One region of the Turicibacter sp. TJ11 genome, then DNA from elsewhere that is predicted to be linked to it. Evidence: riboswitches for the same ligand, from Rfam matches in the RefSeq annotation. Region 1 holds a riboswitch; the other holds the start of a gene.
The links. Region 1 has a riboswitch for lysine ahead of JRC48_RS11260 (YfcC family protein). Riboswitches for the same ligand answer to the same signal wherever they lie in the genome.

Region 2: another riboswitch for lysine. It lies ahead of JRC48_RS07460 (Na+/H+ antiporter NhaC family protein); the one in region 1 lies ahead of JRC48_RS11260 (YfcC family protein).

The regions. Positions count from the first base shown of each region.
Region 1 covers NZ_CP069349.1:2,346,372-2,350,595, reverse strand. Annotated here, with positions in the region: gene JRC48_RS11265 (M20 family metallopeptidase) at 1-752, opposite strand, end outside; gene JRC48_RS11260 (YfcC family protein) at 765-2,192, opposite strand; lysine riboswitch at 2,429-2,602, opposite strand; gene nagE (N-acetylglucosamine-specific PTS transporter subunit IIBC) at 2,818-4,224, opposite strand, start outside.
Region 2 covers NZ_CP069349.1:1,530,823-1,535,046, forward strand. Annotated here, with positions in the region: gene rlmD (23S rRNA (uracil(1939)-C(5))-methyltransferase RlmD) at 82-1,470, opposite strand; lysine riboswitch at 1,659-1,831, shown strand; gene JRC48_RS07460 (Na+/H+ antiporter NhaC family protein) at 1,977-3,563, shown strand; gene pdaA (delta-lactam-biosynthetic de-N-acetylase) at 4,123-4,224, opposite strand, start outside.

The DNA of each region.
Region 1 (4,224 bases):
TTTTCCTTAACAACTGCTAAGTATTCTTTAGTAGCTGCGCGAATATAAAATTGTGCTGTTGCATGTTCAGGTACAATGTTAGCAGCGACCCCACCATTTGTAATGATTCCATGCATTCTTACATCTGATGTTACGTGTTGACGTAACGCATCAACACCATTAAATAATTGAATGACTGCATTTAAAGCATTAATTCCATCTTCAGGAGATGCTGCGGCATGTGAAGGACGCCCTGTATAATCAAATTGTAAAGCTTCCATTGCAAGTGAAGTTCCACTTTCTGTTGTATAGCCAGAAGGATGAACCATCATGACCGCATCTAATCCATTAAAGACCCCTGCTTCTGTCATCGTTACTTTAGCACCATTTGTTTCTTCTGCTGGTGTACCAAAGACATAAACTTTTCCACCCACTTCATCGATTACTTTGCTAAGAGCTACCCCTGCCCCAACACTAATCACACCGATCATATTATGACCGCATCCATGTCCTAGTTCAGGTAACGCATCATATTCACAAAGATAAGCGACTGATAATCCTGGTTTTCCACTATCATAAACAGCTTCAAATGCCGTCTCTAATCCTGCTACAGGACATTTAATTTCAAAGTTATGTTCTTTTAAAAATGTTGTTAATGTTTCAACTGCTTGATACTCTTGATTTCCAAGTTCCGGATGATCATGAATAAAGCGATTCATTTGTACTAAACGTTCTTTTAAAGATTCCCCAATTGTTAATAACTGCTCTTTCATTCTAACATCTCCTTATGACCATCCCATTAAGATGGCAACTGTAATAAAGATTATAGCTAATACTCCAAAAATTAATTGTAACGGTAAAATCCATTTAACCCATTTTGACCAAGGAATACCTGATACCCCTAAACAAGCCATTAATACTGCACTTGTTGGGAAAATAGCATTTGAGAATCCATCACCAAATTGGAAAATTAAAATAGATGTTTGTGGTGTAATACCTACTAACTCTCCAAGTGGTGCCATAATCGGCATTGTTAAGGCTGCTTGTCCAGAACCTGATGAGATAAAGAAATTGATGAACATTTGAACAAAGAACATGACATATCCAGCAACTAATGAAGGTAATTGACCGATGAAATTAGATAATTGATAAAGAATCGTATCGATAATTTGACCATTTTCAGCTAAGATCACAATCCCGCGAGCAAACCCAACAACAACAGCTGCTCCAATCATATCTTTTGCTCCGCTAACAAATGAATTAGCCATATCATCTAAACTTAAGCGTCCAATAAGCCCAGACACAATCCCAGTTGCTAAAAATAATGCTGCAATTTCAGAAATTCCAAAATCAAACTTTAAAACTCCAACGACAATTCCCGCTAAACAAAGTAAAATTAACGATAAAATCAATTTATGTCTAGTCGTAAATTCAAGATGCTCATTCTCTGATTCTTTTAATTGTTCACGTCGAGCTTGATCAATTTCATAAACTGGACTTAACTCTGGATTACGTTTAATTCGACGACCATACCACATTAAAAATAATGTAGCAGCAATCGTTGTTACAGCCCAAACTAATGTACGATATCCAACACCTGATCCAGCTTGTACGTTAGCAATATTTTGTGCGACACCAACTGAAAATGGATTAATCATTGCGGTAGCAAAACCAACAATACATCCCATATAAGAGATGGCCATCGCCATAATACTATCATACCCTAAAGCTAAGCATAAAGGAATGAGCATTGTAATAAATGGAATGGCTTCTTCCGTCATTCCAAAGACAGCTCCACCGATTGAGAACAATCCTGTGATCACCGGAATCATTAACATTTCTTTTCCTTTGAATGATTTGACCGCATTTGTCATTCCGGCATCAATGGCACGAGTTTTTGTAATAATCGCAATTGATCCACTAACTACAAATAAAAATGCGATAATTTCAGAAGCACCCATCATTCCTTCTAATGGAGCTTGTAGTAAACTAAAAATTCCTTGTGGTGTCTGTTCAACATAACTAAATGATCCGTCAACAACGACTGTTCTCCCTGCATCATTAACGATACGATCATAAGCTCCTGCTGGTAAAACCCAAGTTGCAACAGCAACAATCGCTAAAATAAAAGAAATAATAACTAATGTATGTGGAACTTTAAACTCTTTGGTTCCCTCTTTTTCGTGTGTTTTTGCTCTTTTTAAGCTTAACATATTTCTCTCTCCTTTTATTTCATGTTTAAATAGCTTTTAGTTTAAGGAGGTAAGTAAAAAGTCTTGAGCCATTCACTCAAGACCTTCAGAAAAGAAAAGTACCACCCTTAACTTCCAGTTCTTAAATGATAATTCTCCACAGTAATTAAAGGGACTTTAACATCGCAATCAAAAAGTCCTGAGTATCACTCAAGACTTTTATCATATAACCGAATTAAGTTAGGATGATTTAAATCTGGAATGATAGCTCTCCACAATAGTTATTGTGACAATGTTAAGCATATTATACTTAACACCAGCTCTATAGCCTTAAAGTATCAGCTATAGACTTCGGCGAGAATTCCTTTCCTATTGAATCAACGTCTTCACTCCTCAATAGTACTCTTAATTACCGCACCTCTATCTAAAACCTATTTAATTTATAATTTTATCTTATCTTATTTTATACATAAAAACAACATTATTTTATAAAATACTATTAATTATCCGATACTTTTTAGTGTTGTAGATAAAAAAACTCTTATTTTCGACCCATTTTTACATCCCTATATATCAATTATAAGAAAAATTTCTTTCTATATTAATATAACTTCAAATAAAAAGGAGTCTCAAGGAGACTCCTTTTTTACTTAAGTAAAGCTTTGATTGCATCTGAGACAAACTCTACATTTGTACCGACAATTACTTGAACATTCGTTTTATTTAAATGAACAATTCCACGAGCACCCACTGATTTTAAACCTTTTTCGTCAATTAGTGATGAATCACTAACTTCTAAACGTAAACGCGTGGCACAATTATCTACCGATAAAAGATTATCAATTCCACCTAAGTATTTAACGTATTGTCTTGCTAGATCTTTATAATCTCCGCTAATAACTGTATTTTCTGTAAATTCATCCTCGTCGTCCTCACGACCAGGAGTAGGCAAGTTAAACTTAATAATTGCAAAATAAAAGACAGTAAAGTAAATGATGGCTACAACTACTCCAACCACTAAGAGAAGTAATGGTTTAGTGGCAAAGTTAAAGTTTAAAATATAATCAAGAAATCCAGCTGAGAACGTAAAACCATGTAAAATGCCTAATAAATCAACAATAAATCCTGAAATAGCTGATAGTAAGGCGTGTAATACTAATAAGATAGGTGATAAGAAAATAAACAAAAATTCAAGAGGTTCAGTTACCCCTGTTAAAAAAGCGGTGAATCCTAATGAAAGTAACATTCCTCCAATTGCTTTTCGTTTTTCCTTTTTAGCAGCAAAATAAATAGCTAACGCTAGAGCTGGAAGACCAAACATCATAACTGGGAAAAATCCAGCCATAAAATGTCCCGCTGTTGGATCGCCTGCAAAGAATCGATTTAAATCTCCGGTTGCTCCATTGAACTCTCCTAATTGGAACCAGAAAAATGAATTTAACACATGATGTAATCCTAACGGAATTAATAAACGGTTAAAGAACATGTACCCTGCAACTCCAAATGCTCCTAATCCTGCAATTTGAATGGATACGTTAGCTAAAAAGCCTTGAATGACTGGCCAAACGATAGCTAGTGGAATAGAAACAACAAATGAAATAAGTCCTGTCATAATTGGGACAAAGCGGCGTCCCCCAAAGAAGGCTAAAAATTCTGGTAATTTGGTGTTTCTAAACTTGTTATAGGCTAAACCTGCAATAACACCAGCGATGATTCCACCTAAAAATGAAATATCTAGTGTTCCAACGATATCTACTGCATAATGTTGTCCCCAATACTCTGCACAAACATTTGTTAGCGTTAAGTATGAAATAACTCCAGCTAATCCCGCTGCTCCATTTTGATCATCTGATAACCCAACAGCAACACCAACCGCAAATAACAGTGGTAAGTTATTAAATAAAGCTGATCCGGCTGCTGCTAAAAATGGTAAAACCATATCAACACCTGGAATAAAACCTAATGCTTCAATGACATCTGCTTGGCCAAAACGAAGCATTAAACCTGCAATCGGTAAGCAGGCAATTGGTAACATTAACGATTTACCGATACG
Region 2 (4,224 bases), 820 kb from region 1:
TTTTTTCTAAAAAGTTACTTCAGCAGATATTCAAGCCCTTAAATAAAAAAAGACAGTATCCAAAGATACTGTCTAATATGATTAGCGTTGTTTTTTACGATCTTGACGAACTAAGCGTACGACTGCTTCAACGTGTGACGTTTGTGGGAACATATCCACCGGTTGAATATAATCGACACGATATTTTTTCGTCAATTCTTTTAAGTTTTTCGCAAGTGTTGATGGGTTACATGACACATAAACAATAGTTTTTGGTTGAACACGTTTTAACATGTTAATTAATTCATCACCCATTCCTGTACGAGGTGGGTCTACAATCACGACATCTGGTTTAAATCCTTCATTCACCCACTTTGGTACAATTTGTTCCGCTTTTCCTACTGCATAATACGTATTCGTTAATCCGTTTAACTTCGCATTTTCTTTTGCATCTGCAATCGCTTGACGAGTAATATCTACTCCGCGCACTTCACTCGCTTTATCTGCCACCCATTGACCGATCGTTCCAACACCACAGTAAGCATCCACTACTTTTTCATTTCCTGTTAAAGCCGCTGCATACTTCACTTGGTTATATAATTTAATCGTTTGTTCTGGATTTAACTGATAAAACGCACGTGGTGATAAATTAAACTTAAAGCGTCCTAACTCATCTGAAATGAATTTTTCTCCCGCAATATGTTTCATTTCTTTTCCGAAGATTTCATGTGTATCTTCATTATTAATGTTTAAATAAACAGACTTCACGTCTTTACAATACTTCATTAAATCTTTCGCTAACGCATCCATTTTCTTGAAATCATTATTAGCAAAAACAAACGTCACTTGTACTTCACCTGTTTTAAATCCACGACGAACCACAATGTAACGTGCTGTTCCTTTGCGTGTTTTTGGTGCATAAGCAAACACTTTATAATCATCTAATAAATCAACCGCATGATTAATAACCGTATTAATTTCTTCATATTGAACGTCACAATCTGTCACATTCACTAACTCTCGTGAATTCATGCTATAAAATCCAACCATGATTCCATCTTGATCATAACCGACTGGCATTTGAGCGCGATTGCGGTAATTATATGGATCTTTCATGCCGATCGTTGGACGAATATCACACTCATCTGGATCTAAATTCGTATAGCGTTCAATCGCTTGTGAAACAGCGTCACGTTTAATACGAAGTTGCTCCTGATAAGACATGTGTTGTAATTGACATCCACCACATTGACCATACACTTCACAAGCAGGTTGCACACGATGTTTAGATTTACGTTTCACACGTACGAGTTCCGCTTCTGCGTAACCACCTGCCACACGTGTACAAGTCGCAACCACTTCTTCACCAACTAAAGTCCCTGGAATAAAGACTGCTTGTTTTTTATAATAACCGATACCTTCTCCATTGATACCGATACGTTTAATCGTCACTAAAAATTCTTGACCAACCTTTAAAGGCGACATATTCATGTATTAAAACCTCCAATGCTTTTTTGAGCTATCATTTATCTTACCACATTCCCTGTTATTTTACATCGAAATCCCTACATTTCACGACAGATTTTATTTACAATTTAAACGATTTTTATAAATACGGCTTGACTATTTACTAAAAGATGCTAGAATAATGGTTAATTGAATATGTCTCTTGTTCTCTTTGATGAGTTAGAGGTGCGTGTCCAATGAGTAGGAGTTTTGAGAGTGACGTCGATGACAAATTCCAAAAGGTGTCCACGCCGAAGTCTTGTTTGTGTCAACCAAACGAGTACTGGGGTTACATTGAAGAAATGTAAAACTGTCACTACAATTGTAGTGGAGGACTAATGATCGGAGAGTTAAATGATATACTTGCACCTATTGTCTAAAAATTAGACCTGTTAGAGCCATGTATGAGTTTAACTCAACGTGGCTCTTTTTTCTTTATCAAAAGAACAATGCCCTATTCAATTGCACTAACAACTGAGGAGAGAATGATTATGGTTGGAACAATTTATTCCTTAATTCCAGCACTCTTAACGATTGCACTCGTTGTTTTGACGCGTCGCGTTGTATTATCACTTAGTATGGGTGCCATCTCTGCTGCTTTTATTTTAGCCAACTTCAGCATCGTTCAAACAATACAAACATTAGTTGGCACTTTTTTAAATCTTATTTTCGAAGAAAATGGATTACTCGGTTTTTTAAATGATTGGAATTTATCCATTCTCTTTTTCTTATTAGCTTTAGGTGTTATTACCGCTTATATTGTGTTATCAGGTGGTGCATCTGCCTTTTCTAAGGCGATTGTGAAACATGTGAATTCACGTGAAGGGGTTCAGTACACCTCAGCTCTTCTTGGAATTTTAATTTTTGTTGATGATTACTTTAATGCGCTTGTCGTTGGCAATGTTTCTAAGCCGTTAGCTAAACAACAAAAGATCTCACGTGCTCGTTTAGCCTACATTGTCGATTCAACTTCAGCACCTATTTGTGTCATCTCTCCTATTTCAAGTTGGGCAACCGGAATTATGGGTTCGATGGCTGTTATTTTTACAAGTACAGGCGCAACCTATAATACGTTCTTTGCCTTTTTACAAACAATTCCTTACCATTTTTATGTGATCACTTGTGTCCTCATGGTCTTTGTTGTCATTAAGTATAACTTAAATCTTGGGGTTATGAAAAAGTATGAACAAGATGCTTTAAATGGTAACGATTCGTCTTTAAGTCGTGCTGAAGTGATCAGTACTCACGGATGTGAGGTTGAGTCATCAAAAGGAACGATGTGGGAATTAATCCTTCCTATTTTGACTTTAATTATCGTCACAGTCTTAACCATGGCTTATACAGGCTATGTGGGTGCTGTACGTGGTGAATCAGAATTTAATTTATTCTTTGCCATTCTCGATAATATCAAGTTATCAACCTCACTTCGCGTGGGTGGAGCAGCGGGACTTATTGTTTCTATGGGACTTACCTATCGACATGTTTCAAAGGGTGAAGTAACAAAAAAACAATATCTTCATTCTTTCTTCTTAGGTATTAAATCAATGACTGGTGCTATCGTTATTTTATTATTAGCGTGGGCTATCTGTGATTTAGTTGGGGCTCTTGATGCGGGTGGTTATTTAGCATCGATCATCACATCAGCTCATATTAATCCTAACTTTATTCCAGTTGTCATGTTTATCATGGCAAGTTTGATGGCATTTGCCACAGGGACATCCTGGGGATCATTTGGAATTTTACTTCCGATTGCTGGATCAGTCGCCGCTGCCATTGAGATGAATTTAATGATTCCTGTCATGGCTGCCGTTTTATCAGGTGCCATCTTCGGAGATCATGCCTCTCCTATTTCAGACACCACTTTACTATCTGCAACCGGATCAGGGTGTGATCTAGCTGCACACTTTAACTCACAATTACCTTATGCCCTTTTATCGGCTGTTATTGCATCACTTGGATATATTTCATTTGGTTTAACCGAAAGCTTATGGATAGCTTATCTAGTAATGTTCATCAGTATCATTACAACAATTTTTTATGCAAAAGCACAAAAATCAAAGGTGGAAAAAATCAGATAAATGAATAAAAGGAACTAACAGCAGGGGGGAAACTGCGTGTTAGCTCCTTTTTATATATTAAAGAGAGGTTGAAAGAATTGGAGAAGAAAGTCTCTGATAGAATGATTAATTTTCACCCTAAAACGAACCACTCTATCACTAGACTTATTGATAAATAGAGAACTTTAGTAAAAGTCTAAAGCATAGTCCCACCATGAAAGACTATTAACTTGGGAGGTTATCTCTATACAACATCATTATAGGCACGCTATTTAAATCTTAAACAACAATTTCAACTTTTTTTATCAACTGTTAAATATTTCATGTGAGAATAAAAAAAATCCTTGAGAGGGGGAACTCTCAAGGACACGTTAAACGGTCGTGGGGGAACACGATCCGTTTAGGGAGTGAGAAAACATAATGAATAAGAAAATCAAAGGGGGAGAAAATTTATTATCATTTTCATCCATAGTTATTATGGCACAAAATTATGTACAAAAAATGTTTGAAACGTGTTTTTTATGTGTTCTGAAGATATTTATATGGCAAAAACCAACAAATTCAAATAAAAATTTATCATCTATTCGATCACGACTGGATTTTCACGAGTCATTAAATATTGTAATGATTTAAATTCGTATCCTTGGCGACGAAGCTCAGGAATTAATTTATCTAAGCACTC